DNA from 2 places in the Streptomyces sp. NPDC005408 genome. Region 2 is predicted to be linked to the other one. Evidence: riboswitches for the same ligand, from Rfam matches in the RefSeq annotation. Region 2 holds a riboswitch; the other holds the start of a gene.

Region 1 (14,341 bases), on a different contig from region 2:
TCGGCCATCGCCGCCACCGCGTCCACCGCGTCGCCCCGCCGCTCGGCGACCGGCACCAGCCCCAGGTGCCGCGAGGGTGTCGACACAGCAGGGGCCCGCCGTAGCACCCCCAGCACCGGCACGCCCGACTCCTCGAGCGCATCCCGGAGCAGTTCCTCGTGACGGTCGGACGCAACCTTGTTCAGGATCACGCCACCGATCCGCACCTCGGGGTCCCACGACGCGAATCCGTGCACCAGTGCCGCCACCGACCGCGACTGCGACGACGCGTCGACCACCAGCACCACCGGCGCCCGCAGCAGCTTTGCCACCTGGGCCGTGGAGGCCAGTTCGCCCGCCCCGGCCGCCCCGTCGTAGAGCCCCATCACGCCCTCGACGACGGCCACGTCGCACCCCGCGGAGCCGTGCGCGAACAGCGGCGCCATCAGCTCCGTACCGCACATGTAGGCGTCGAGATTTCGACCGGGGCGACCCGTCGCGAGCGAGTGGTAGCCCGGATCGATGTAGTCCGGGCCGACCTTGTGCGGGGACACGGTGAGCCCCGCCGCGACGAAGGCCGCCATCAGGCCCGTCGCGACGGTGGTCTTGCCGCTGCCCGACGACGGCGCGGCGATGACGAGACGTGCTACCACTCGATGCCCCGCTGCCCCTTCTGACCGGCGTCCATCGGGTGCTTGACCTTGGACATGTCGGTGACGAGATCGGCGAAGTCGACGAGCTCGGCGGGCGCGTTGCGGCCGGTGATCACCACATGCTGGGTGCCGGGGCGGTCGCGCAGCACCTGGATCACCTCTGCGGTGTCCACCCAGCCCCAGTGCAGCGGATACGCGAACTCGTCCAGTACATAGAACGTGTACGACTCCGCGGCCAGGTCGCGCTTGACCTGCTCCCAGCCCTCGCGCGCCTTCTCCTCGTTCGAGAGCTCGCCGTCCGCGGGGGCTCGCTGGATCCAGGACCAGCCCTCGCCCATCTTGTGCCAGTCGACCTTGCCGCCCTCGCCGCTCGCGCCCAGCACCTTCAGCGCGGTCTCCTCGCCGACCTTCCACTTCGCAGACTTGACGAACTGGAACACCCCGACCGGCCAGCCCTGGTTCCAGGCGCGCAGAGCCATCCCGAAGGCCGCCGTCGACTTCCCCTTGCCGACGCCCGTGTGCACCATCACAAGCGGCCTGTTGCGGCGCTGGCGGGTGGTGAGTCCGTCCTCGGGTACGACGGTCGGCTGTCCCTGCGGCATTAAGCGGCCCTCCTGGTTGCGGTTACGTCCCTGACGAGCCCGGCGATGCTGTCGGCGCGCAGCTCGTCCAGGGTGACGGCGGTGCCGCCGAGATCACGGGCGAGTTCCCCGGCGAGCCCGAGGCGCACCGGCCCCGACTCGCAGTCCACGACGACGGAGGTCCTGCCCTCGGCTGCATGCAGCCGCGCGGCCCGCGAGGCGAGCGCGACCGGATCGGCACCACCCGTCGCGCGGCCGTCCGTCACTACGACCAGCAGCGGCCGGCGGGCCGGATCGCGCATGCGCTCCACGCGCAGTACGTCGTGCGCCCGCAGCAGTCCGGCCGCCAGCGGCGTCCGGCCACCCGTCGGCAGCAGTTCGAGCCGGGCTGCGGCCGCGTCCACCGACGAGGTCGGCGGCAGCGCCACGTCCGCGTCCTTGCCGCGGAAGGTGATCAGTCCGACCTTGTCGCGCCGCTGATACGCGTCGAGCAGCAGCGAGAGCACCGCGCCCTTGACCGCGCTCATCCGCTGCCTGGCCGCCATCGAACCCGAGGCGTCCACCAGGAACAGCACGAGGTTCCCTTCGCGCCCCTCCCGCGTTGCCTGCCGCAGATCGTCGCGCCGGACCACCAGACCGCGGCCGCTGCGCCCGCGCGCCCGCTGGTGCGGGGCTGCCGCCTGTACGGTCGCCGCCAAGTGCAGCTTGGTGAGCGCCCCTCGGGGCCGCCGCGCACCCGTCGTCCGCCCGTGCTCGGTCCGCGCACGGGACCTGCGCCCCGTCGCGCCCTCGCCGAGACCGGGCACGCTCAGCACCTTCGTACGAAACGGCTCCGCGGCCCGTACGGGCTGCTGCTCACCGCCGCCCGAGGCCTGTGGCTGTCCGCCCTGGGCCTCCTGCGGCTCGGCCGGAGTGTCGTCCGTTCCCGCGTCGCCCTGCGGCGTGCCGGGCCCGTCCTGCGGCGGCTGCCCGCCGCCCCCTCCGGGCCCGTCCGGACCGGGGTCCGGGTCGTCGTCGCCGAACTCCTCCAGCGTCTCGTCGAGCTTGTCCTCGTCAAGACCCGGCGCGTCGAAGGGATTGCGCCGCCGCCGGTGGGGGAGCGCCAGCAGTGCGGCTTGGCGCACGTCCTCGGCCAGTACGTCGCTGCGCCCCGCCCACGCGGCCAGGGCCGTCGCCGTACGCGCCATCACGATGTCCGCGCGCATGCCGTCCACCTCGAAGGCCGCGCAGGTCGCGGCGATCTGGCGCAGTGCGCCGTCCCCGAGCCGTACCTCGGGCAGCAGCGCCCGCGCGGCCACGATCCGTGCCCGGACAGCCGCCTCGTCGTCCGCCCAGCGCCCGGCGAAGCCGCCCGGATCGTCGTCGTACGCGAGGCGCCGCCGCACCACCTCGACCCGCTGGTCGGGCTCGCGGGATGCCGCGACCTCGACGGTGAGCCCGAACCGGTCCAGCAACTGCGGCCGCAGTTCGCCCTCTTCGGGGTTCATCGTCCCCACCAGCAGGAAACGCGCCGCATGTCGCACCGAGACGCCTTCGCGTTCGACATACGACGCGCCCATGGCGGCCGCGTCGAGGAGCAGGTCCACCAAGTGGTCGTGGAGCAGGTTCACTTCGTCGACGTAGAGGATCCCGCGGTGCGCGTCGGCGAGCAGCCCCGGCTCGAAGGCCTTCACGCCCTCGGCCAGCGCCCGCTCGATGTCGAGCGCGCCGACGAGCCGGTCCTCGGATGCCCCGACGGGCAGTTCGACCATCCGCGCGGGGCGCGCGATGCCGCCGCCTGTCTCGTGGGGCCCGTCGGGACAGGCCGGGTCTGGGGATGCGGGGTCGCAGGAGAACCGGCACCCGGAGACCACCGGAACTTGCGGTATCAACGCTGAAAGGGCACGCACGGCGGTCGACTTGGCGGTCCCCTTCTCGCCACGCACGAGCACACCGCCGACGGCAGGTGAGACGGCGTTGAGCAACAGCGCGAGCCGCAGGTCCTCCTGCCCGACGATGGCGGTGAACGGGTAGGGGGTGCTCATGCGGTCTCCTCGATCGTAAAAATCAGCCCCGGCGTGTGCGGCGCGGGGGTATGGGGGCGGAGCCCCCGGCAAGAAATCACCTTCACGCGTCCCCCTCCAGGTCGCCCTCGAGCTCGAGGTACGTGCGGCGCAACCGCTCCAGCGTCTCCGCGTCCGGCTCCGCCCACAGCCCCCGCTCCGCCGCCTCCAGCAGCCTCTCCGTGATCCCCCGCAGCGCCCATGGATTGGACTTCTGCATGAACTCCCGGTTCTCCGGATCGAAGACGTACTCCGCCGACAACTTCTCGTACATCCAGTCGTCGACGACCCCTGCCGTCGCGTCGTACCCGAAGAGGTAGTCCACCGTCGCGGCCATCTCGAACGCGCCCTTGTAGCCGTGCCGCCGCATCGCCGCCATCCAGCGCGGATTGACCACCCGCGCCCGGAAGACGCGATGCGTCTCCTCGCCCAGCGTGCGCGTCCTGACCTGGTCGGGAACCGCCGAGTCGCCCACATACGCCTCGGGCGAATCGCCCGTCAGATGACGGACCATGGCGACCATCCCGCCGTGGTACTGGAAGTAGTCGTCCGCGTCGACGAGATCGTGCTCCCGCGTGTCCACGTTCTTCGCGGCAACCGCGATCCGGCGGAACGCCGTCTCCATGTCCCCGCGCGCCGCACGCCCGTTCAGCCCGCGCCCGTACGCGTATCCGCCCCACACCGCGTACACCTCGGCGAGATCCGCGTCGGAGCGCCAGTTCCGCGCGTCGATCAGCGGCAGCAGACCCGCTCCGTACGCCCCCGGCTTGGAGCCGAAGATCCGCGCCGTGGCGCGCCGCCGGTCGCCGTGCTGTGCCGTGTCCTCGTCGGCGTGGGCCCGTACGTAGTTGGACTCGGCGGGCTCGTCGAGGTCGGCCACCGCTCGTACGGCGTCGTCGATCAGCCCCACCACATGCGGGAAGGCGTCCCGGAAGAAGCCGGAGATGCGGACCGTCACATCGATGCGCGGTCGCGCGAGCTCCGCCAGAGGCACCACATCGAAGCCCGTCACGCGCCGGGACGCGTCGTCCCAGACCGGGCGGCAGCCGAGCAGCGCCAGGATTTCGGCGATGTCGTCGCCCTGCGTGCGCATCGCGGACGTGCCCCACACCGTCAGACCCACCGACTTCGGGTAGGCGCCGGTGTCCGTCAGATACCGCGCCACCAGCGAGTCGGCGAGCGCCTGGCCGACCTCCCACGACAGCCGGGAGGGGATCGCCTTGGGGTCGACGGAGTAGAAGTTGCGGCCGGTCGGCAGGACGTTGACGAGGCCGCGCGTCGGCGACCCGGAGGGACCGGCGGGCACATAGCCGCCGCTCAGTGCCCGCAGGATATTGCCGATCTCGTCGGTCGTACGGGCAAGACGCGGCACGACCTCCTCGCAGGCGAAGCCCAATACGGCGACGGCGCCCGGGAGTTCGACCCCCAGCGTGTCGTGCACAAGCGCGGCGCAGCGGTCCGTGGACCAGCCGCACTCCTCCATGCCCTCGGCGAGCCGCCGGCACAGGTGCTCCAGCAGATCGATCGCGTCGGCGCCGGTCCTGGCCGGACCCTCGACCAGCGCGGTCAGCTCCACCGGCACCTTCACCGGCGCGCCCGGCTCGGCCAGCAGATCCTTCTCGACGAGTCCGAAGTGCCCGGCGACCGCGGCGCGCAGTCCCGGCAGGGCGTTGGCCTGCCCGCCCCACACCTGGGAGGCGCGCAGCACCGCCAGGACGAGATTGACCCGGGCCTCCGCCTCGGGGCCGCCGCCCAGGATGTGCAGACCGTCCCTGATCTGGACGTCCTTGATCTCGCAGAGATAGCCGTCGATATGCATGACGAACCCGTCGAAGTCGCCGTCGTCCGGCTGCTCGTCGACATGCAGGTCGTGATGGAGCTCGGCGGCCTTCACCAGCGTCCAGATCTGCGCCCGTACCGCCGGGGCCTTCGCCGGGTCGAGGTCGGACACGAGCGCGTACTCGTCGAGGAGCTGCTCCAGCTTGGCCAGATCGCCGTAGGTGTCCGCACGCGCCATCGGCGGCACCAGATGATCCACGACCGTGGCGTGGCCGCGGCGCTTGGCCTGGGTGCCCTCGCCCGGGTCGTTGACGATGAAGGGGTAGATCAGCGGCAGTTCGCCCAGCACGGCGTCCGGGCCGCAGCCGGCCGACAGGCCGAGGCCCTTGCCCGGCAGCCACTCCATGGTGCCGTGCTTGCCCATGTGCACGATCGCGTCCGCGCCGAAGCCCCCCTCCGAAGCCGCGGTCTCCAGCCACCGGTACGCCGCCATGTAGTGGTGCGAGGGCGGCATGTCGGGGTCGTGGTAGATCGCGATGGGGTTCTCGCCGAAACCGCGCGGCGGCTGGATCATGACCACGACGTTCCCGAACCGGAGCGAGGCCAGCACGATCTCGTCGCCGTCGACGTAGAGCGAGCCCGGCGGCTCGCCCCAGTGCTCCAGCATTCCGTCGCGCAGCGCGGGATCCAGCTTCTCGAACCAGGCCCGGTAGTCGGCGAGCGGCACGCGCGCGGGGGCGGCCGACAACTGCTCGTCGGTCAGCCATTCCACGTCGTGGCCACCGGCGTTGATGAGCCGGTGGATCAGCTCGTCTCCGTTGTCCGGGTAGCCTTCGACGGCGTAACCGGCATCGCGCAGCGCGTCCAGGACCCGTACCGCGGAGGCCGGGGTGTCCAGGCCCACCGCATTGCCGACCCGTGAGTGCTTGGTCGGGTAGGCGGTGAAGACCAGCGCCAGCTTCTTCTCGGCATTCGGCCGGTGCCTCAACCGGGCGTGGCGTACGGCGATTCCGGCGACGCGCCCGGCTCGCTCCGGGTCCGCGGCATACACCGGCACATCGTCGGGGCCCTGCTCCTTGAAGGAGAACGGGACCGTGATCAGCCGCCCGTCGAATTCGGGGATCGCCACCTGCATCGCCGCGTCCATCGGGGACAGCGCGGCGTCCGAGGCCTCCCAGACGGCCCGCGAGGACGTCAGGCACAGGCCCTGGAGCACCGGAATGTCGAGTTCGGCGAGCGCCCCGATGTCCCAGGCCTCGTCGTCGCCGCCCGCACTGGCGTCGCTCGCGCGCGTGCCGCCGGCGGCGAGCACCGTGGCGACGAGGGCGTCCGCCCCGGCGAGGAGTTCGTACAGGCCGGTGTCGGCGCCGCGCAGCGAACCGCAGTACACGGGAAGGGCGTTGGCGCCCCGAGCCTCGATCCGGTCGCAGAGCGTGTCGACGAAGGCGGTGTTCCCGGAGAGCTGGTGCGCCCGGTAGAAGAGCACGCCGACGGTCGGCCGCCCCTCGATGTACGCGCGCGTGCCGTGCACGCCCCACTCGGGCATCTTCTGCGGCTCGGCGAAGCCCACACCCGTGAGGAGCACCGTGTCGGAGAGGAAGCGGGCCAGCTCGACAAGGTTGCCGGGACCGCCCTCGACGAGATAGCGCAGAGCCTCGGCCACCACACCCGCGGGCACGGACGACTCGGCCATCAGCTCCGCGTCCGGAACGGCCTCCCCGCCCAGCAGGACGGTCGGAATACGGGCGGCACGCAGGGCCGCGAGACCGTCCTCCCAGGCCCGCTTCCCGCCGAGCAGCCGCACGACCGCGACCGAAGCGCCCTCGATCAGCGCGGGCAGCTCCCGCGCCACATCGACACGGGTCGGGTTGCCGATCCGGTACGGCGCTCCGGAGGCCCGGGCCGCCAGCAGATCGGTGTCGGCGGTGGACAGCAACAGCACGGTGCTCATGGCGCTCCCGGTGGAAGGAAAGGCAGTCCCGTCGGAGCGCCCGACTCGATGAGCCGCCACAGCGCGTCCGTGTCCGCATGCTCTTCGATCAGATCGCCGAGGCGGTCCAGCTGTTCCTCGCGCAGCGCCCCGAAGCTGGTGTCGGGCGCCGGTACGAAGCGACGGCCGGCGGCCGCCGCCACCTCGCGCAGGAAGGCGCGCCGGAAGCCGTCGCTCTCCAGCGAGCCGTGCCAGTGCGTGCCCCACAGCGAGCCGACCCGGCAGCCGTCCAAGAAGGGTTCCCCGCCGAGCACTTCGGCGACCCCGTGATGGATCTCGTAACCCTCGACCCGCTCGCCGAGCGCCTCGCCCACGGGCCGCGCGAGGGTCTTGTCCTTCGTGAACCGCACCCGTACCGGCAGCAGCCCGAGCCCGTCGACGGCGCCCGCCCGCGACTCGACCTCGTCCTCGATGTGCTCGCCGAGGACCTGGAAGCCGCCGCAGATGCCGAGCACCGGCCGCCCCTCGGCGGCCCGTCGTGCCAGCGCGTCCGCGAGCCCGCGCTCGCGCAGCCACTCAAGCGCCCTCACCGTGCCCCGCGTGCCCGGCACGACCACCAGATCGGCGTCGGCCAGCTCCTCGGCCCGGTCCACGAAGCGCACGACGACGCCGGGTTCGGCGGCGAGCGCGTCCACGTCAGTGAAGTTGGACATCAGAGGTACGGCGCACACAGCCACGCGCAGCACGTCCTCGCCGACCGGCGGCGCGACCACCGACTCCCGCACCGCGCCGCGCAGGGAGACCCGCAGCCCGTCCTCCTCGTCGATGCCGAGCCCGTGAGCGAAGGGCAGCACGCCATAGGTGTGCCGCCCGGTCAGCCCGTGCAGCATCTCCAGGCCGGGTTCGAGGAGCGTCACATCGCCCCGGAACTTATTGACCAGATAGCCCGCGATCAGCTCCTGGTCCTCGGGGGCGAGCAGCGCCGTCGTACCGAAGAACGAGGCGAAGACGCCGCCGCGGTCGATGTCCCCGACCACGAGCACCGGGAGCCGAGCGGCCCGTGCGATGCCCATGTTCACGATGTCCGTACGCCGCAGATTGATCTCGGCCGGACTGCCCGCCCCCTCGCAGATCACGGCTTCATACGTGCCCCGCAGCTCCTCCAGGCACTCCACGACAGTGCCGAACAGAGCCTCCTGCCGCCCTCCGTGGTAGCCGCGTGCGCTCAGCTCGCCGACCGGCTTGCCCATCAGCACGACCTGACTGGAACGGTCGCTGCCGGGCTTGAGCAGCACGGGGTTCATCAGCGCGCTGGGCTCCACGCGGGCGGCCTGCGCCTGCATGGCCTGCGCCCGTCCGATCTCGGCGCCCTCGCGCGTCACGAACGAATTGAGGGACATGTTCTGCCCCTTGAAGGGCGCGACCTTGACTCCCTGCCGTACGAGCCACCGGCAGATCCCGGCGGTGACGACGCTCTTGCCCGCGTCGGAGGTGGTCCCGGCGACCAGCAGCCCTCCGCCTGTACGCCCGCTCATCCCCGCCCCTTTCCGGCGCGACGCGCCCGCAGTGCATGACCTGCCAGGCGGCCCGCCGCGCATGTCGCCAGTGTCAGCAGGCCGACGCGACGGGAGAGCCGCACGGCACGTTCGATGTCGGCCACCTCGACGGCGCGCCCGCCGCCGTTGAGTACGGGCCGGTGCTCGACGCGTCCGCCGTAGGAGAGCGTTCCGCCGAGCCGTACACCCAAGGCGCCCGCGAACGAGGCCTCCACAGGTCCCGCGTTGGGGCTCGGGTGCTGCTTCGCATCGGCCCGCCATGCCGCTGCGGCTCCGCGCGCATCTCCGCCCGCGAGCACCGCCAGCATCGCGGTGAGCCGGGCTCCCGGCCACCCGGCCACATCGTCGAGCCGGGCCGAAGCCCATCCGAACCGGCGGTACTTGGCTGATTTGTGCCCCACCATCGCGTCCAGCGTGTTGACCGCGCGAAACCCGACGAGCCCCGGCACACCGGCCAGCGCGCCCCAGACCAGCGCGCCCACCACGGCGTCGGAGGTGTTCTCGGCGACGGATTCGACGACGGCGCGCGCGATCTGCTGCTCGTCCAGGGCCTGCGGATCGCGCCCGCACAGATGCGGCAGCCGCTCCCTCGCCACCTCCACATCCCCGGCGGCGAGCGCATCGCCGATGGCCCGCGCCTCCCGGCCGAGCGAAGTGCCGCCGACGACGGCCCAGGTGGCGGCGGCGGTCAGGGCAACGGACGCGGCGGGCCGCCCCCGTACCCCGCGCCCGAGGAGAGCGGCGGCAGCGACGGCGCCCCCGGCACACACGACGGCGTGCAGCGCGCCCCACCCCCGGTGGTCCCGCCACAGCACACTCTCGACGGCGCCCGCGACCCGCCCGAACGCGGCGACCGGATGCCCCCGGCGAGGATCACCGAGCACCAGGTCACCGACGAGACCGGCGGCGGCGCCGTACACGAATTCATGGTCGGCACGCATGGGTTCAGGCCGACGTTCCGCCTCGTAGGACCCTCGTACTCACAGCAGGAACTGAACCGCAGCCGGGCATGGCGATATGTCCTCACTCAGGGTGTCCGCGCCCTGGTTCGACGTAAACGGCGGTGAGAGTTCCTGGCTTCCGGGGGAGTGCTCCCCCGTGACAGTGGCGGGACCGCGCCGGATTCGCACCGGCTTCCTCTTCTGCCGCCGTAGATGGCTTCGGCAGTCCACCACGCTGCGAGAACGGCCGTCAACTGGCCTTTGACCTGCGCGGGGAGAGTGTGTCGGGGTACACACGCGGGCCGGGTCACCCGATGGGGTGCCCGGCCCGGACCTGAGGTGACCAGGGGGCGTCCAGACACCCCTCGCGGTTGTCAGGTGACGATCAGATAGATCCCGTACGCCACGGCCGCCGCGCACAGCGCGAAGCACGCGTACGCCCCGGTCCGCGCCAGGACCGCCGAGCCGCCGCCCGCGGTCGCGGACTCCTGCTTGCTCAGGCCCACCACGCCGAGGGTGAAAAGACCCACCAGGGCGACGGTGGCGACGAGGCTCACGCCGAAGACGGAGCCGAGTGCTGCCCAGTCGATTTTCATGCTGATCTGTCCTTACACCGTGGCCGGGCGGGTCGGCTCGGAGCCGGACGCGGGGGCCGGAGCCGAGATGGTCGTCTTGAGGTCCTGCGCCGGAGTGCCGGCCGGCGGCGGGGTGACGGCCGCGATGGCGGTGGTCACGACGCCCGCGGGCTCGGCCTCCGCCGCGTCGTTGACATTGGTGTGGTCGATCACCTGGCGGCGGGAGACGAACCAGATCGCGGCGCAGGCGCCGATCAGGAAGGCCGCGACGACCGCGACACCCCAGTCGCCCTGCTTGGTCACGAACTCCGAGCCCGCTGCGACCAGACCGGCGGCCGGCAGCGTCAGGCCCCAGGCGACGAACATCCGGGTGGCGGTGGACCAGCGGACCACGCCGCCCTTGCGGCCCAGGCCCGCGCCCATCACGGCGCCGGAGCAGGAGTGCGTCGTCGACAGCGAGAAGCCGAGGTTGGAGGAGGCGAGGATGACGCTGGCCGCGCTGGTCTGGGCGGCGAAGCCCTGCTGCGGCTGAAGGTCGGTCAGGCCCTTGCCCATGGTGCGGATGATGCGCCAGCCGCCGAGGTAGGTGCCCATCGCGATCGCGAGACCGGCCGAGAGGATGACCCACATCGGGGGGTTGGAGCCGGGCGAGAGCACACCGCCGGCGATCAGCGCCAGCGTGATGATGCCCATCGTCTTCTGGGCGTCGTTGGTGCCGTGGGCGAGGGAGACGAGGCCCGCGGAGGCGACCTGGCCGGCGCGGTAGCCCTTCGCGGTGGCCTTCTCGTCGGCGTTCTTGCCGATCTTGTACGTCAGCCGGGAGGCGAGGAACGCCGCGATGCCGGCTACCAGCGGGGCGGCTATCGCGGGGATCAGCACCTTGGTGACCACGGTGCCGCCGTTGACGCCGCTGACGCCGACCGAGGCGATGGTGGCGCCGATCAGTCCGCCCATCAGGGCGTGCGAGGAGCTGGACGGCAGACCGATGAGCCAGGTCATCAGGTTCCAGAGGATGGCGCCGACGAGCGCCGCGAAGATGACTTCGGGGGTGATGCCTGCCTCGGTGACGATGCCGCTGGAGATTGTCTTGGCGACTTCGACGGACAGGAACGCGCCGACGAGGTTGAGCGCGGCGGACATGGCCACCGCCGTCTTGGGCTTCAGGGCGCCGGTCGAGATGGTCGTCGCCATCGCGTTGGCGGTGTCATGGAAACCGTTTGTGAAATCGAACACGAGAGCTGTCACGATCACGATCGCTAGCAGCAGCGTGATGTGTTCCATTTACCCAGGCAATCTCTTGACGTCAGTGGCGCGGTGAACGTAGTTAACCTGAATGAACGGAAGATGAACTGAGGCGGGCTGCGCGGTGTCCTGAAGTGAGGATTTCTCCCTCTGCTTGCCGGGAGCCAAGGCGACGCCTCGAAAATATGGCTTTTGGGGCGTTTCGCGTGATCTCCGTCACTCGCCCCTCCTGTGGCCCCCGGCCCCTCCTGACAGGATCGCCGCATGAGCTATCAGGTGGCGCAGGACGCGATCGAGCGGGCATGGCGGGACCTCGTGGCCACCGCACGCAGGACGGCGACGGAAGGCCTGGTGGTGGGCACATCGGGCAATGTCTCGGTACGGGTCGGCCCACTCGTCCTGGTCACCCCGAGCGGAGTCGCGTACGACAGGCTCGCCCCCGAGGACGCCGTCGCCGTCGACCTCGACGGCAACCAGGTCCTCGGCGACCTCGCCCCCACCAGCGAGCTGCCCCTGCACCTGGAGATCTACCGCAACACCCACGCCGGCGCCGTCGTCCACACCCACGCCGTGCATGCCACCGCCGTCTCCACCCTCGTCCCCGAGATCCCGCTCATCCACTACATGGCCGCCGCCATGGGCGGCCCCGTCCGCGTCGCGGCGTACGCCCTGTACGGAACCGAGGAACTGGCCGAGAACATGCTCGGCGCCCTGCACGAGCGCACCGCCTGCCTGCTGCAGAACCACGGAACCGTCGCCTACGGAGACTCCCTCGACCAGGCCTACGACCGCACCGCCCAGCTGGAGTGGATGTGCCGCGTCTGGCTGACCGCCGCCTCCGTGCCCGGATACGCGCCCACCCTGCTCTCCGGCTCCCAGCTGCGCGAGGTGTCCGAGAAGCTCCAGGGGTACGGCCAGCCCGGCTGACACCGGCGGCTCCCTCCACTGGCAGCGCGGCCCGTGCGTACCGACACTGGAACGGTGCGCCCGGTTACCGCGACGGCAGCAGCCGTCACCACACTCATCGGCGTCGGCGCGGCCGTGATAGCGGCCGGCCGCTACGCAAGCGACGCCGCGCTCAAGGCGACGCCGGGACGGCCGCTGCCCGGAGACCCGCGGCTCACCGTGCACTCCACCGCGGCCGGCCATGTGACGCTCACCCGCAGCCTCGCCACCCAGCGCCCCGGCCGGTACGGAATCGAGGGCGACGACGTCCACGCCGTCATCGGCTCGATACTCGACGGGGTGCCCCGCCGCGCCGACACCGTCGTACGCCGCCTCGAGCGGGTCAGCCACGGCAGCCTGGAGCCCGGCACCAAGGTCCGGCTCACCCCGCGGGTGCACGACGGCGACCCGTCGAGCGCGCTCGGCCTCGACCACAAGGACGTCGACATCCCCGGTGAACTCGGCCCGCTGCCCGCCTGGTTCGTGCCCGGACCCCGCGACACCTGGGTCATCACCGTGCACGGCCTGGGCGCCACCAGGGAACATCCCCTGAACCTCCTGCCGTTCCTGCACACCCACCGTTTCCCGGTGCTCAACCTCGGCTACCGCGGAGATCCCGGCGCTCCCGCGTCCCCCGACGGACTCGGGCACCTCGGCGACTCCGAGTGGCGCGACCTGGACGCCGCCATCCGCTACGCGGTGCGCCAGGGCGCCGAGCGCGTCATCGTGCACGGCTGGTCCACCGGCGCATCGATGGCCCTGCACGCCGCCGCCAACTCCGCGCTGCGCGATCGGATCAGCGGCCTCGTCCTGGACTCCCCGGTCCTCGACTGGGAAGCCACCCTGCGCAGCCTGGCCTCCGCCCGCGGCACCCCGGCGCCCCTGCTGCCGCTCGCCGTCAGAGCGGCCCAGGGCAGGACGGGGCTGCACGGCGACCGGCTGCTCGAAGCCGCGGACCCGAAGGGCATGCGCGTGCCGACCCTGATCTTCCACGGCCCGGACGACAGCCTCGCCTCCTGGCAGCTCTCCCGCGAACTCGCCGCACGCCGCCCCGAACTGATCAGCCTGAACACCGTCCGGCACGCCCCGCACGCCGCCATGTGGAACGCCGACCCGGCGCGCTACGAAGAAGCCCTCCGCCGCTTCCTCACCCCGCTGATGTAGCGCCCGGCGGCCCCTGTGTGTCGCCTCCACGGGGAGGGCCGTTGAACGAGCCGAACAGGTTCCGTTTGGGCTTTCGGGCCGTGAGCGGGAAGACTGCTCCCCGTGACGTCCCGAAAGCCTGATGAGCAATTGGCGCGCAACTCCAGACTCCGTCTTGTCCGCCCGCGATCGCTGGCCACCGCACGGCGGGCCGTGACGACGCGGGGTACCCGGCCGGCCCCCCGGCCTCCCGAGGGCACCCCGGCCCCTTCGGAACTGGCCCGACAGGCCAGGACGGTCCTCGCCGACGCCGTACGGATCGCCCGCTGGGCGGCCGTCGAGCGTGACCCCAGCACCGCACAGCTCACCGAGCGGACCCAGGAACGGGCGGCGGCCGCACTGGAGTTGACCCCGCTCCAGGTCCGCGCGGGCTGGGACCGCGCGCGCCTCGCCGGACTCGTCGAGCTGCACGGCGACACCGCACGCCCCGGCTGGCGGCTGCGCGCCTGGGACCGTGACGACATGGCCGTGCTGCGCGGCTGGGTCGCACTCTTCGACGCCTGGTCGCTGGTCCACCCGGCGCCCGAGGATGTCGCTCCGACGGCGGTCGCCGAGGTCGTCGAGGCCGTGCCCCAGGTTCTCTCCCTCCTTCAGCTCTCGGCCGGTCCCGTGCTCGTACCGGTACTGCTCGACCTGCTCCAGCAGCGCGTCGCCGAGCTGCGCGAGGAGCGCTGCGAAGTCCCTTACGGCCCGCAGCCCGAGCCCGCCGACCCCAACTCCGGCTCCGGCTTCGACGCCAACTCTGACTCCGGTCCCTTCGTCCCCGTCTCGCTCCTGCTCGACTGGGCTCTTGAAGGCCTGTCGGCCGTAGGCGCGCTGACGCTCGACAAGGGCCGCTCGGCCACCCTGACGCCGCTCGGCAACTGGGCGGTCTGGGTCAAGCTGGAGCAGATCTGCGTCGCCGCCCAGAGCCCT
Region 2 (14,341 bases):
GCAGCGCCTGGCTGTTGTAGCGCAGCGGCTTCGCCATCGACGCCAGTGCCTCCGCGCTCGTCGCCTCCTTCGGGACCTGCGCGCACACCACGCGCAGCGCGGGCGGCGTCTCGCCCGACGGGGCGTCGGCCGGGGTGCCGGAGTCGATGACCAGGGCGATCCTCTTGGCGTCCGCCTTCGGGGGCGTACCGGCGCAGATCGCCTTGAAGTCCGGCGCCCTGCGCGGCTGCGCCGAGTCCGCACTGTCCGCGCTCACCGAGAAGCGGAAGCCGTTCACCGCACCGTCCTCGGGCCTCGCGGTCGCCGGGCCCTCTGTGGCGTACGTCCACGCAGCGCCACTGCTCTGCCAGAACGACCAGTAGCGGTAACCGGCCGCCTGCGCCGGCCCCGCACCCAGCAACGCCGGCGCGGCGCCGAGCGCGAGGGCCAGCGAGAGAAGTCGCGTACGCATCAGCGCTGCTGGTTCTTCCGGCGGCCGCTGATCAGGATGCCCACGCCCGCACTCGCGGCGAAGAGGGCAACCATCCACCACACTCCGTCACCCGAGTCGGAGTCGTTTTCCGCGGCTGCCTTCTGCGTCGCCTTCTCCGGCGCAGGGCCCGTCGCGTTCAGGCCCGCCACCAGGTCCGTACCCCCGAAGGTCTTCGGGTCGGCCCCGGCCGCATGCGCCGCGAAGATCAGCTGGGCGTACGCCGCCGGGCCCGCGCCCTTCGCCCACGCCGCGGAGTTCTGCTCCAGCCACTCCAGCGGCTTCTTCGCCTGGTCGCCCAGGCCCTGCGCGCTGAGCGCCACGACCGCGTCGGCGGTGTTCCCGAAGTCCGGCTGCGGCTTCGGGTCGGTTGCGCCCGGCATCGGGGGCGTGTCCAGATGACCGGTCTTGGCGAGCGCCGTCGCGAGGAACGCCGCGCCGTTGTGCGCCGCGCCCTCGACCGTCGTCGCCTTCTCGCAGGCCGCGCCCTTCGTGTCCTTGGCTCCGGCGGTCGCCACAAGCTCCTTGCCGTGCGCCCCGAGCACCGCTGCCGAGGTCGAGTCCGCGACGATCCCCGGCTGCTTCGGCTGGTAGACGAACGCCCCGCTGTTCTTCCCGCCGCACGGCTGCGCGAACGTCAGCAGCGCGTCGTACGGCGTCTTGCCGCCCTTCGACTTCACGCCGTCCGGCTTCTCGCCCGCCGCGGCGAGGGCGCCGATCACGATCGACGTGGAGTTGGCGTCGCTGGCCCCGCCGGGGTTGTAGCTCCAGCCGCCGTCCGCGTTCTGTACGGACTTCAGCCAGCCCACCGACTTCTTCACGGCGGCGTCCTGACCGCCGAGCGCGGCGAGCGCCTGCACCGCGGCGGCGGTGGCGTTGGAGTCCAGCGGCAGCTTGGCGTCGCACGGCTTGGCCGCGTCCGCGCGGTACGAGGGGAAGGCCCCGCCGTCGCACTGCTGCCCGGCCAGCCAGTCGACCGCCTTCGCCGCGGGCTTCACGCCCACCGTGTCCTGCGCGAGCAGGGCGAGGGACTGCCGCCAGACGCCGTCGTAGGTCGGGTCGCCCGTGCCGTACAGGCCGGACGGCTGCACGGCGGACGGCGTCGGCGACGGGGTGGGCGCCGCGAAGGCAGCAGGGGCGGCGGCCACGCAGAGCACGGCGGATGCGGCGAGCGCGGCTGCGCTGCGGCGAACGGTCATGGCGGGCGGTGCCTCTCCACTGGGGAGCCGGACGCAGGCACGCTCAGGTACCAGGCTCCGGCTCCGTATACCTCGACGGTGCCGGCCACGCGGCGGGCTGCCGGTGGCACGAGCCGGTCACACCGGTGCACGGGGCATTCCGACTCACCGCCTGCGACGGCGGCTCACGGCTGCGGGTCAGTGCCGGATTTGCACCGGCTTCCCCCCGTACGGGTGTGATGACGACTCGCACACTCTACCGGCCGGTCACCGGCACCCTGAGGGGCGCATCCCCCGGCGCACGGCCGCGCGGAAAGCCGTTCGCAGGGAGCGCCGGGCGTGTGATGCGACGGGCGAGGTCAGACTGCGACGTACGACGTGGGGACGCCGTCCGTCCGCACCTCCGCCCTCCCCAGCTTCACCAGCCTGCGCAGATGCGCCTCCGCCTCCGAGACCGCGATGTTCCGTGATCCGTACGGAATCTGGTCCCAGGGCCGGTTCCACTCCATCCGCTCGGCGACCTGCCACGGCGTGAGCGGCTCGGCCAGCAGCGCGAGCAGACCAGCGAGGCGCTCCTCGTGGTGGGCGAGCAACTCCCGTACCCGGGAGGCGGCGTCGGCGAAGGCGTACTGATGCGCCGGGAGCACTTCCGCGGGGGCGAGGCGGCCGATGCGCTCCAGCGAATCGAGATAGTCACCCAGCGGGTCGGTGACGGTGGCGTCGTCCGGGTCCTCGTACAGGCCGATGTGCGGGGTGATCTCGGGCAGCAGATGGTCACCCGAGAACAGCCTGCCGTTCCCGGGCCGGTTCGCCGGATGATCCTCCTCCAGATGCAGACAGACATGTCCGGGTGTATGCCCGGGCGTCCAGATCGCCCGCAGCCGCCGCCCCGCCAGATCGAGCAGCTCACCGGGCACGATCTCCCGGTCGGGCATTGCCGCGCGCAGCCCGGGCAACGTACGCATCCGCCCCGATGCGCGGGCTTCACGCAACGGGGCGATGTGCTCCTCGGGCGCCCCGGCTCTGGTGAGCTTGCCGGCCAAGTAGTCGAGCCAGAGCCCGGGTTCGGCCTCGCGTGTACGCCGCACCACCGCGCTGTCGGCGGCATGCATCGCAATCCACGCACCGGACGCCTCGCGGACCTTCCCGGACAGACCGTGATGGTCGGGGTGATGGTGGGTGATGACCACGCCGTGCACCTCGGCGACGGCGACCCCGACGGACCCGAGCCCGGCGGCAAGCGTGTCCCAGGAGGCCGGATCGTCCCAGCCGGTGTCGATGAGGACGGCGCCGCGGTCGGTGTCGAGCAGATGGACGAGGGTGTGGCCGAGCGGATTGTCCGGGATGGGCACCTCGATGGACCAGACGCCACCGCCGTGGTCGATCACCTGCGTCATGAGGCTCTCATCTCTCTTCGGCGGCACGGCCATCGGCCAACTATAACTAGAACTGGTTCCAATAGTCGCCCAAGTCGACCGTTATTCATGGGGAGTCGGCCGGACTGGGCCGCCCAGCCGCCGAACGCGCCGATGGCGGGCTGAGGCTGGTGGGGAAACCACTGGTCGGGGGCTCTTCGGTCACTGCCGTGGACTACTTGAACTAGAACTGATATCAGTTCTGAAACAGTGTCAGAAAGCGCCGGGCAGCGGGAGGCAGCAGCCATGACCGAGCTTGTGGAACACGGAAAGCTGTTCATCGGCGGGGAGTTGGCCGATCCCCTCGGCGGGGACGCCATCGAGGTCGTCTCGCCCCACACCGAGCAGGTCATCGGGCGCGTGCCGCACGCCTCCCGCGCGGATGTCGACCGGGCCGTGGCCGCCGCGCGCGAGGCCTTTGACCATGGGCCCTGGCCGCGTATGAGCCTGGACGAGCGGATCGGCGTCGTTTCGCGGATCAAGGACGCGATCGCCGTACGGCACGAGGAGATCGCCCGGTCCATCAGCTCGCAGAACGGCTCCCCGTATTCCTGGAGCGTGCTTGCCCAGGCGCTCGGCGCGATGATGGTCTGGGACGCCGCCATCACCGTCGCGCGGGGCTACGAGCACGAGGAGCGGCGGGCCGGGGTGCTCGGGCCGATTCTGGTGCGGCGGGAGCCCGTTGGGGTTGTGGCGGCCGTTGTGCCGTGGAACGTGCCGCAGTTCACCGCCGCCGCCAAGCTGGGGCCCGCGCTGCTGGCCGGGTGCACCGTCGTGCTCAAGCCCTCGCCCGAGTCGCCCCTCGACTCGTACATCCTCGGCGAGATCGCCAGGGAGGCCGGGCTTCCGGAGGGCGTTCTGTCGATCCTGCCCGCGGACCGCGAGGTGAGTGAGTATCTGGTCGGGCATCCCGGGATCGACAAGGTGTCCTTCACCGGGTCCGTCGCCGCGGGCAAGCGGGTCATGGAGGTCGCCTCGCGCAATCTCACCCGTGTCACTCTGGAGCTCGGCGGCAAGTCGGCGGCCGTCATCCTGCCGGACGCGGATCTGGCGTCGGCGGTCGCCGGGATCGTGCCCGCCGCCTGGATGAACAACGGGCAGGCGTGCGTGGCCCAGACCCGTATCCTCGCGCCGCGCAGCCGCTACGACGAGATCGCCGAGGCCTTCGCGGCCGCCGCCTCCGCGCTGGTGGTCGGCGATCCGCTCGACCCGGCGACCCAGGTCGGGCCGCTGGTGGCCCGGCGCCAGCAGCAGCGTTCGCTCGACTTCATCCGGATCGGCCAGGAGGAAGGCGCCAAGATCCTCACCGGCGGCGGGCGTCCGGCCGGTCTCGACCAGGGCTGGTACGTCGAGCCGACCCTCTTCGGCGGGGTCGACAACTCCATGCGTATCGCCCGCGAGGAGATCTTCGGACCGGTCATCTGTCTGCTGCCGTACGGGGACGAGAGCGAGGCCGTGAAGATCGCGAACGACTCCGACTACGGGCTCAGCGGCAGCGTCTGGACGGCCGACGTCGAGCGCGGTATCGACTTCGCACGGCAGGTCAGGACGGGGACGTACAACATCAATACGTTCAGTCTCGACATGCTCGGGCCCTTCGGCGGCTACAAGAACTCCGGTCTGGGGCGGGAGTTCGGGCCCGAGGGGTACGGCGAGTACCTGGAGCACAAGATGATCCACCTGCCCGCCGGATATGGGGAGAACTGATGGGGGACCGCTGGCACGTCGAGGTCGACCGGAGCGTGTGCATCGGCTCCGGGATGTGTGTGGGGCACGCCCCGGACGGCTTCAAGCTCGACTCGGGGCGGCAGTCGCATCCGCGGGCCGACGACACCGATGCGAATGAGCGCATTCTCGCGGCCGCCGAGAACTGCCCGGTCGAGGCGATCGCGATCACGCTGCTGGAGAGCGGGGAGCCGGTCTTCCCGCCCGAGGAGTAGTCCCGTGCGCCAGTCCTGCGCGGTAATCCCGCGCACTGGTCCCGAGGGGTAGTCCCCCGGCGCTATTTCTTTGCGGACTCGCCGTACGCCGCCACGGCGGCACGGCGGGTCTGTGCAAGGATCACCCCCGTTCGGCGATATGCCCTATATCACGGGGGTTTGAGTCATGGCTGGAGACAGGCGTTCGGGCGTTGGCCGCAGAGCACTCATGCGTGCCGCCGCCGGCACCTTCGCCGGGGTCGCCCTTGCGGGGAGCGGCGCGCCCCCCGCCGTCGCGGACGGCATGCCGCGCTCGCTCGTGCTGAGTCTGCCCGGGACTCCGGGCGGCATCGAGCCGCCGGTGCCGCTGCCGCTCCCGCCGCTGCCGGAGCAGCTGGCCGAGGGCACGATCTGCAGGCCCGCCCCCGGCACGGTGATCCCGTACGCCGACAGGCCGGTGAACCCGCAGGCCGTCCGGGAAGCCGTGCCGGAGGATCTGCCGTTCGACTTCAGGACGTCCGGCTTCCGGTGCGTGACCGACCTGCCCGAGGCCATGCGGCCGTGGCGTGACCGCCCCGTCAAGTGGGCGGACATCACGCCGAACACCGAGAACACCTACCTCGATGCCCAGGGCGTCATCCAGTACCGGCAGAGCAGGACCACGGCAGGGTACGACCAGCCGGTCACCCAGGCGCAGTTCGGGCTCGGCTGCGTGGCCTCCTACCGCACCGAGACGGACCCCACGCGCAAGGCGCTCTTCCTCACCCGCGCCAAGGCGCAGGCGGGCCGCCTGATCGACAAGCGCGTGGAGGCCCGCGGCGCCTGGTACTTCCCGTACCCGTTCGACTTCACGCACGGCACCCACAGCGGTATCTCCTACAAGGCGCCCTGGTACTCGGGAATGGCGCAGGGTGAAGCGATCAGCCTCTTCCTCCAGCTCTCGCAGCTCGCCGGGATCACGGCGCAGGAGCGCGCGCTCTACAGGACGGCTGCCGACGGCGCCTTCGCCTCGCTGCTGCTCGCCAACGACGGCAAGCCGTGGGTGGTGAACCAGGATGCCGGTGGATACGTGTGGATCCAGGTGTATCCGATCGACGCCCCGGGCACGTCGGACTACACCTACAACGGCATGGTCTTCGCCATGTTCGGGCTCTGGGACTACTTCGTAGCGACCGGCAATCCGCTGGCGGAGCAGCTGTACGACGGTGGGCTCACCACGATCCGGGACTACTTCCCCCGGATCCGTAACCCCCGCTGGTACTCGTACTACTGCAACACCCACCGGATTCCGACGCCGACCTACCACCAGCACCACATCAATGTCTTCCGTCAGGCGCACTGGCAGACCGGCAGCACCGCCATCGCCCGGCAGCACGACCAGCTCCTCGACGACTTTCCCCCGCCGGTCACGTCCGGAGTCATCGCCTTCGCCTCCGGCTCGCACACGCTCTACCGGTTCGACACGCTCGGCGCCCCGGGCTACGGCTGGTCCGAGCCCCGGAACGACGCACAACTGGCCCAGCGGACCGTGACGTTCTCCAGCGCCACGCAGTTGCCGTCCAGTGTGCGCCGCCGCATCAGAGGGCGCGGGATCTGCTACCGGATCAACTCCGGTGCGTATGCGGGCTGGTGGGTCACCGAGAGCTTCCCGAGGGTCTACCTGCGCGGGGAGTACTGCACCACGGTCTACCGTCCGGACCGCACCGCGACATTCCCCGCGAACGTCACGGTCACCTGCTACAAGTTCGCCGCCGACGGCACCGTCACCAGCACCAGGACCGTCCGCTTCGCCAACAACTCCAACGCACCCTTCGGCCGCCGTGCCTTCATCAACGGACGTGCCATGGTCCGGATCACCGCAGGTGCTCTCACCGGCTACTGGGTGGCCACCGCGGACATCACGCTGGACGGCGCCTGACCTCTCGTCCCGCAGCAGGCCCTCGTCCCGCGGCGGGTCCCGCGGCGGGCACGCTCGTCAGGTCGATCAGGCGGCAGACCGTCTCGATGTCGATCTTCACCTGGGCGATCGACGCACGCCCCGACAGCCAGGTGATCAGCGCCGAGTGCCAGGTGTGCTCGATCACGCGGACCGCTGAGAGCTGCTCCGGCGTCGGGTTCTCCAGGCCCATCGCGTCCAGGATGATCGCCGTCGTCTGCCGCGAGACCGTGTCCACCTCGGGGCTGACGCTGCGGTCCGCGAAGGTCAGCGCCCGCACCATCGCGTCCGCGAGATGCGGCTCGCGCTGCAACGCGCGAAAGGCCCGCATCAGCGTCTCGGAGACCCGTTCCGCCGCGCTGTCACCGGCCGGGGGGCGTTTGCGCAGCGTCGTGTGCATGTGCTGGAGCTGGTCCTGCATGGTGGCGACCAGCAGATGGATCTTGGACGGGAAGTAACGGTAGAGCGTGCCCAGCGCGACGCCTGCGGCCTCGGCGACCTCGCGCATCTGCACCGCGTCGAAGCCGCCGCGGCTGGCCAGCTGCGCACTGGCGTGCAGGATGCGACGGCGGCGCGCCTCCTGGCGTTCTGTCAGGGGCGCCGACGCAGGCCCCGCCGACTTGGCTTCCGCTGTCATATGTCCCGTTCCATGCGCGAGTCCGGATCGCACAGCATGGCAGCGTGCCCGTCGTGGCGCGAATCACCTGATCCGGCCCTTACAGCGGCGCTACCTGCCGGTAGATTCGAAGCTCCTTGAACGATCAAGTCTGAAACTTGTTCTAGATTAGCGTGAGCGGTTACGCTCCGGCGAAAACGCAGTGAGAAGGGGGCCGTGAGTGACCGCTGAGGCCATAGAGGCCGGCCCTCGTACGGGTCGGTCCGGCGGCGGTGACGAGCCGCTGCGCATCGCGCTCCTCACCTACAAGGGCAACCCCTTCTGCGGCGGTCAGGGCGTCTACGTACGCCACCTCTCGCGTGAACTCGCCCGCCTCGGGCACAGTGTCGAAGTGATCGGCGCACAGCCCTATCCCGTACTGGACGAGGGCGTGCCGCTCACCGAGCTGGCCAGCCTCGACCTGTACCGCAGCCCGGACCCCTTCCGCACGCCCAGGCGCGGCGAGTACCGCGACTGGATCGACGGCCTCGAAGTCGCGACGATGTGGACCGGGGGCTTTCCCGAGCCGCTGACCTTCTCGCTGCGTGCGCGGCGTCATCTGGCCGCGCGGCGCGGCGAGTTCGACGTCATCCACGACAACCAGACCCTGGGGTACGGGCTGCTCGGCGACCTCGGTGCGCCCCTGGTCACCACGATCCACCACCCCATCACCGTCGACCGGCAGCTGGAACTGGACGCCGCGGAGGGCTGGAAGCGGCGGGCCTCCGTACGGCGTTGGTACGGCTTCACGCGGATGCAGAAGCGGGTCGCGCGGCGGCTGCCGTCCGTACTCACCGTCTCCGGCTCCTCACAGCAGGAGATCGTCGACCACCTCGGTGTACGGCCGGAGCGCATCCAGGTCGTCCACATCGGGGCCGACACCGATCTCTTCTCGCCGAATCCGGCGGTGGCGGAAGTGCCGGGGCGCATCGTCACCACCTCCAGCGCGGACGTCCCGCTGAAGGGCCTCGTGCACCTGGTCGAGGCGCTCGCGAAGCTCCGTACGGAGAACCCGGCCGCGCACCTCGTCGTCGTCGGCAAGCGGGCGGAGGACGGGCCGGTCGCGCAGCTCATCGAGCGGTACGGGCTGAAGGACGCGGTCCGGTTCGTCAAGGGCATCACGGACGCCGAGCTCGTCGATCTCGTACGCAGCGCTCAGATCGCGTGCGTGCCATCGCTGTACGAGGGCTTCTCGCTGCCCGCCGCCGAGGCGATGGCGACGGGGACGCCGCTCGTCGCCACGACCGGGGGCGCGATCCCGGAGGTCTCCGGGCCGGACGGGGAGACCTGCCTCGCCGTGCCGCCGGGCGACGCGGGTGCGCTCGCGGCCGCTCTCGGGCGGCTGCTCGGTGATCCCGAACTGCGGTCCCGGCTGGGGGCGGCGGGCCGGGAGCGGGTACTGGCGCGCTTCACCTGGGCGAGGGCCGCGCAGGGCACGGCGGAGCTGTACCGCGAGGCGATCGCGGCGCGGGGCCGTTCGGTGCGGGGGGTCGCTCGGTGACCTTTGCCCGCTCCGCGGTCACGCTTCCCGGCCGCTCCGCGGTCACGCTTCCCGGCCGCTCCGCGGCCACCGAGGTGGGCCGGAGGCCCACGGCCCGAGCAGGTGCCCGGCGCCCCGTCGGCGTTGCCCGCTCCGCGGCCCCGTATCCCGGCCCCTCCGCGGCCACGGATGTGGGCCGCAAGCCCCGGGCGTGCTCGGCCGCGGCCCCCGCAACTCGAACCGCCCCCGACCGCGAAAGCAGGTCCACGTGCTGACCGTCGACTTCTCCCGCTTCCCGCTCGCCGCAGGCGACCGCGTGCTCGATCTCGGCTGTGGCGCCGGGCGGCACGCGTTCGAGTGCTACCGGCGCGGCGCCCAGGTCGTGGCCCTCGACCAGAACGGCGAGGAGATCCGCGAGGTCGCCAAGTGGTTCGCCGCCATGAAGGAGGCCGGTGAGGCCCCCGAGGGTGCCACCGCCACCGCCATGGAGGGCGACGCCCTCAATCTGCCCTTCCCGGACGAGTCCTTCGACGTCGTGATCATCTCCGAGGTCATGGAGCACATCCCCGACGACAAGGGCGTACTCGCCGAGATGGTCCGGGTGCTCAAGCCCGGCGGACGCATCGCCGTCACCGTGCCCCGCTACGGGCCCGAGAAGATCTGCTGGGCGCTCAGCGACGCGTACCACGAGGTCGAGGGCGGCCATATCCGCATCTACAAGGCCGACGAGCTGCTCGGCAAGATGAAGGAAGCCGGTCTCAAGCCGTACGGCACGCACCACGCGCACGCGCTGCACTCGCCGTACTGGTGGCTCAAGTGCGCCTTCGGCGTGGACAACGACAAGGCCCTGCCCGTCCGCGCGTACCACAAGCTGCTGGTCTGGGACATCATGAAGAAGCCCCTGGTCACCCGGCTCGCGGAGCAGGCGCTCAACCCGGTCGTCGGCAAGAGCTTCGTGGCGTACGCGACCAAGCCGCATCTGCCCGCGGTGGCTGCCAAGTGACGTCTCCCGGGCGAACGGAACACCTTGTCCTGCCCGGGGTGCTCACCGCCGAGCAGGCCGCCGAGACCGTCGCCGGCATACGCGCGGTGCAGCGCGAGGATGGTGCGATCCCCTGGTTCCGGGGGCACCACCTCGACCCGTGGGACCACACCGAGGCGGCCATGGCGCTGGACGCGGCCGGTGAGCACGAGGCCGCGGCCCGTGCGTACGAGTGGCTGCTGCGGAACCAGAACCCGGACGGGTCCTGGTACGCGGCATACCACGACGGCGAGGCGGACCGGCCCACCGACCGTGGCCGCGAGAGCAACTTCTGCGCGTACATCGCCGTCGGCGTCTGGCACCACTATCTGGCCACCGGTGACGAGGTGTTCCTCGACCGGATGTGGCCTGCCGTGTTCGCGGCGATCGAGTTCGTACTGGGGCTGCAGCAGCCCGGCGGCCAGATCGGCTGGAAGCGCGAGGCGGACGGGACCCCGGTCAACGACGCGCTGCTGACGGGCAGTTCGTCGGTGCACCAGGCGCTGCGGTGCGCGCTGGCGATCGCCGAGGAGCGTGAAGAGCCGCAGCCGGACTGGGAGTTGGCGGCAGGGGCCCTGGCGCATGCGATCCGCAGGCACCCGGAGCGCTTCCTCGACAAGAGCCGGTACTCGATGGACTGGTACTACCCGGTTCTCGGTGGTGCGCTCTCCGGTCCCGAGGCGAAGGCGCGGATCGAAGAGCTCTGGGACGACTTCGTGGTGCCCGGGCTCGGGGTGCGGTGTGTGCTGCCCAATCCCTGGGTGACGGGTGGCGAGAGCTGTGAACTCGCGCTGGCGCTGTGGGTGATGGGGGAGTCCGACCGGGCGCTGGAGATCCTGCAGTCCGTGCAGCATCTGCGCGCGGACGGGGGCATGTACTGGACGGGGTACGTGTTCAAGGGGAACAGGGCGGTGTGGCCGGAGGAGGTCACGACGTGGACTGCGGGGGCGTTGCTGCTGGCGGTGGCGGCCCTCGGGGGCGACGAGGCGACGGTTGCGGTGTTCGGCGGGGAGCGGTTGCCGCGGGGGCTGACGCCGGACTGCTGCTAGGGCTGCGCAGCGGCAACCCCACTACCTGCGCAACCGGCCCGCCACCCCGTGCCCCACCACCAAATACACCACCGCCGCCAGGCCGTACCCGGCCACCACCCTCGCCCACGCCTCGTCGAACGTGAACAGGTCGTAGGACCAGCCGGCCAGCCAGCGGGCCGCGTCCTGGATGAAACCCACCAGGTCGTTGGCGCGGTTGGCGTCGAGCAGGTACATCAGGATCCAGAGGCCGAGGATGACGGCCATGACATCGGCCACGATCGTGATGACCTTCGCGGCCTGCTGCGTTCCGTTGCGATGACTTGGGCTCATACGCATCGGGTTGCCGATTGTGAGCCTGTGAAACCAGGACCGGCGGACCTGCGTCACCCGTTCGGGCTCGCCCGAGTGGCGCAACGCCCCGCCCCGGGCGAGGCTGGCGCCACATGTATCAGGGAGGTCTGCCATGTCCGGTTCCGGTCCGATACGCCGCGCCCTGATCGCGCTGCTGATGTGCTGCGCTCTGCTCGGCGGGGCCGTGGCCTGCGGAAACGACAGCAGCAGTTCGGCCGCGACCCCGACCGGCTCCGCGCAGGCGCAGAAGTTCGCCAAGACCAGGTTCGTCGCCAACGCGGGTCTCGCCGCCGGGGCGACGTACCAGTGGATCGTGAAGCCGTACCGCGCAGGCAAGTTCAAGAAGGGCGCGGACGGCCGGACGTTCGCCCTGGTGAAGGCGGGGCTTGCGGGGACGTTCGCGTACAACAGGCTCAAGGCGGCCGTGAACAACGCCAAGGGCGACCCGCTGCTCTCCAAGGCGGTCGCCCCGCTCACCGCGGGTATCGAGTCGCTGAAGAGCCTCGGTACGAAACTCCGCAAGGGCGACGCGAGCGCCGCCGACGTCGGCGCTTTCGAGGACGTCATCACCAACGTGAAGGACGCGGGCAAGAGCGCGGGCGCCGTGGTCACCGACAAGGTGCCGAGCACGTCCCAACTGGGCGGCTAGCCTTCGAGTTGAGGCTAGGAGTTGAGGCTAGGAGTTGAGCTCCGCCAGTACGCGCAGCGTGTGCGGGTCCGGCGCCGTCACCAGCAGGTCCGTGACCGGGCCCTTGCGCCACAACTCCAGCCGTTCCGCGATCCGCCCGCGCGGCCCGACCAGTGAAATCTCGTCGGCGAAGGCGTCGGGCACCGCCAGCACCGCTTCCTCGCGGCGGCCTTCGGCGAACAGTTGCTGGATGTGCCTGGCCTCCGACTCGTATCCCATCCTCGCCATCAGGTCAGCGTGGAAGTTACGGGCCGCATGCCCCATGCCGCCGATGTAGAAGCCGAGCATCGCCTTGACCGGCAGCAGCCCTTCGGCGACGTCGTCGCAGACCTTGGCGCGGGCCATCGGGGCGATCAGGAAGCCCTCGCGCAATCCGGTCAGCGACGCCTCGTACACATCGGTCCGCAGCGGGGACCAGTACAGCGGGAGCCAGCCGTCGGCGATGCGCGTCGTCTGGGCGATGTTCTTCGGGCCCTCCGCGCCCAGCAGCAGCGGCAGCGAGGCGCGCAGGGGATGCGTGATCGGCTTGAGTGGTTTGCCGATGCCGGTGGCGTCGTCGCCGCGGTACGGATGGGAGTGGTAGCGGCCCGCCAGCTCAACGGGGGCCTCCCGCCTGAGGACTTGGCGGATGACGTCGACGTACTCACGCGTCGCTGTGAGCGGGCTCTTCGGGAACGGGCGTCCGTACCACCCCTCCACCACCTGCGGTCCCGAAAGACCGAGCCCGAGCATCATCCGGCCGCCGGAGAGATGGTCGAGGGTGAGCGCGTGCATGGCGGTGGCCGTCGGCGTACGGGCGGCCATCTGCGCGACCGCCGTGCCGAGGCGGATCCGGGAGGTGTGCGCAGCGATCCAGGTGAGCGGGGTGAAGGCGTCGGAGCCCCAGGCCTCCGCCGTCCATACGGAGTCGTAGCCGAGGCGCTCGGCCTCGCGGGCGAGCTCCAAGTGGGCGGGGTCCGGGCCGCGGCCCCAGTAGCCGAGGGCGAGTCCGAGTCGCATACCAGGTCCCCTCCAGTACGTTTCTGACGGTGCGTCAGTCAGGCAAGCGACTGTACGACAACGGCCCCCCGCCCGGAAGGGCGAGGGGCCGCGGTACTCAGTGCGTCAGCCGCGCTGGATGCCGCTCGTGTCCTGCAGGACACCACGACGGCCGTCCTGCGTCTGGGCCACCAGGCCAGGACCGCGCTGCTCGACAGCGAGGTACCAGGTGCCGGGCGCGAGCTCGGCGATCGGGGTCGGCGCACCGTCCTCGCCGAACAGCGGACGGGCCACCGGCACCGCGAACCAGAACGGCGTGAAGTCGGCCGGACCGCCGGCCTGCTGCGGCGCGGCCGGGGCCGGCTGCTGCTGACCCGGCTGCGGCTGGGCGCCGTACGGCTGGGGCTGACCCGGCTGCGCACCGTAGGGCTGCTGCTGGGCGCCCGGGTAGCCGTAGCCGCCGGGGACGCCCGGCTGCGCGCCGTACGGGGCCGCGGCGGGCTTGGGGGCGCCGACGAGCGGAGCCTTGAAGGCCGGGACGAGCAGCGAGCAGACCGCACCCGCCGCGAGCGCGAGCGCCGCGATGAAGCCGAGGATGAGGCCGGTGCCCGCGTCGACGCTGCTGCCGACGTCCAGGGAGCCCGCCGGGTCGAAGATCGCGCCGAGCGAGCTCCAGGCCGTGAAGAGGGTGAAGGCGACACCGAGCTGGCCGAGGTCGAGACCGATGACCTTCGGCGGCTGCGGCAGCGCACGGGAGGTGACGATCAGTGCCGCGCCGATGATGCCCGCCAAGTAGACACCCAGGAGCAGGGACCCGTTGTCCCAGGCGGTCGGCACGTCGCCGCAGTTGGAACCGGAGCAGTCGAACGTGTCGAGGAACGAGGCGATGAACAGCAACACCGCTGCTCCGATCACCACGCCATCGCCTCGAGTGAGGGAGCGGATGTTCACGTAAAAGTCCTTCGTCGGTCGTCTCATCGGGGCGGTCGTCGCTGCCGCCGGTGCGGCGGTGTGCACGGCGCGGAGCTCGGGGGTGACTCCCCATCGTAGAGGTGAATCTATCGTCTGCCCGATCCGGCCGTCTGCCGGGTATCGCAGTTACCGCACGAGGTGGCTGGTGTTACCCCACGAGGTAGCCGGTGATGCCGTCCGCCATTCCCTGCGCGGCTTGTTGGCGCCAGGCCGAGTTTTTCAGCAGGGCAGCGTCCAGCGGGTCACGC

What was found. A riboswitch is a leader RNA that binds a small molecule or an ion and turns the genes downstream of it on or off. The one in region 2 is predicted to bind cobalamin.
Region 1: it holds a riboswitch for cobalamin, as region 2 does, so the genes downstream of both, ABZS64_RS27190 (cobalamin biosynthesis protein) here and ABZS64_RS00695 (prenyltransferase/squalene oxidase repeat-containing protein) in region 2, are expected to answer to the same signal.

Annotation. Positions count from the first base shown of each region.
Region 1 covers NZ_JBEXEX010000035.1:7,189-21,529, forward strand. Annotated here, with positions in the region: gene ABZS64_RS27165 (cobyrinate a,c-diamide synthase) at 1-632, opposite strand, end outside; gene cobO (cob(I)yrinic acid a,c-diamide adenosyltransferase) at 626-1,234, opposite strand; gene ABZS64_RS27175 (putative cobaltochelatase) at 1,234-3,237, opposite strand; gene cobN (cobaltochelatase subunit CobN) at 3,320-6,985, opposite strand; gene ABZS64_RS27185 (cobyric acid synthase) at 6,982-8,499, opposite strand; gene ABZS64_RS27190 (cobalamin biosynthesis protein) at 8,496-9,461, opposite strand; cobalamin riboswitch at 9,567-9,709, opposite strand; gene ABZS64_RS27195 (hypothetical protein) at 9,836-10,057, opposite strand; gene ABZS64_RS27200 (inorganic phosphate transporter) at 10,070-11,317, opposite strand; gene ABZS64_RS27205 (class II aldolase/adducin family protein) at 11,543-12,205, shown strand; gene ABZS64_RS27210 (alpha/beta fold hydrolase) at 12,260-13,387, shown strand; gene ABZS64_RS27215 (hypothetical protein) at 13,580-14,341, shown strand, end outside.
Region 2 covers NZ_JBEXEX010000001.1:137,972-152,312, reverse strand. Annotated here, with positions in the region: gene ABZS64_RS00700 (SCO2322 family protein) at 1-451, opposite strand, end outside; gene ABZS64_RS00695 (prenyltransferase/squalene oxidase repeat-containing protein) at 451-1,668, opposite strand; cobalamin riboswitch at 1,780-1,914, opposite strand; gene ABZS64_RS00690 (MBL fold metallo-hydrolase) at 2,007-3,044, opposite strand; gene ABZS64_RS00685 (aldehyde dehydrogenase) at 3,309-4,769, shown strand; gene ABZS64_RS00680 (ferredoxin) at 4,769-5,002, shown strand; gene ABZS64_RS00675 (D-glucuronyl C5-epimerase family protein) at 5,211-6,899, shown strand; gene ABZS64_RS00670 (TetR family transcriptional regulator) at 6,880-7,554, opposite strand; gene ABZS64_RS00665 (glycosyltransferase family 4 protein) at 7,754-9,073, shown strand; gene ABZS64_RS00660 (class I SAM-dependent methyltransferase) at 9,321-10,055, shown strand; gene ABZS64_RS00655 (prenyltransferase) at 10,052-11,122, shown strand; gene ABZS64_RS00650 (hypothetical protein) at 11,144-11,434, opposite strand; gene ABZS64_RS00645 (hypothetical protein) at 11,568-12,104, shown strand; gene ABZS64_RS00640 (LLM class F420-dependent oxidoreductase) at 12,132-13,142, opposite strand; gene ABZS64_RS00635 (hypothetical protein) at 13,248-14,072, opposite strand; gene ABZS64_RS00630 (N-acetylmuramoyl-L-alanine amidase) at 14,242-14,341, opposite strand, start outside.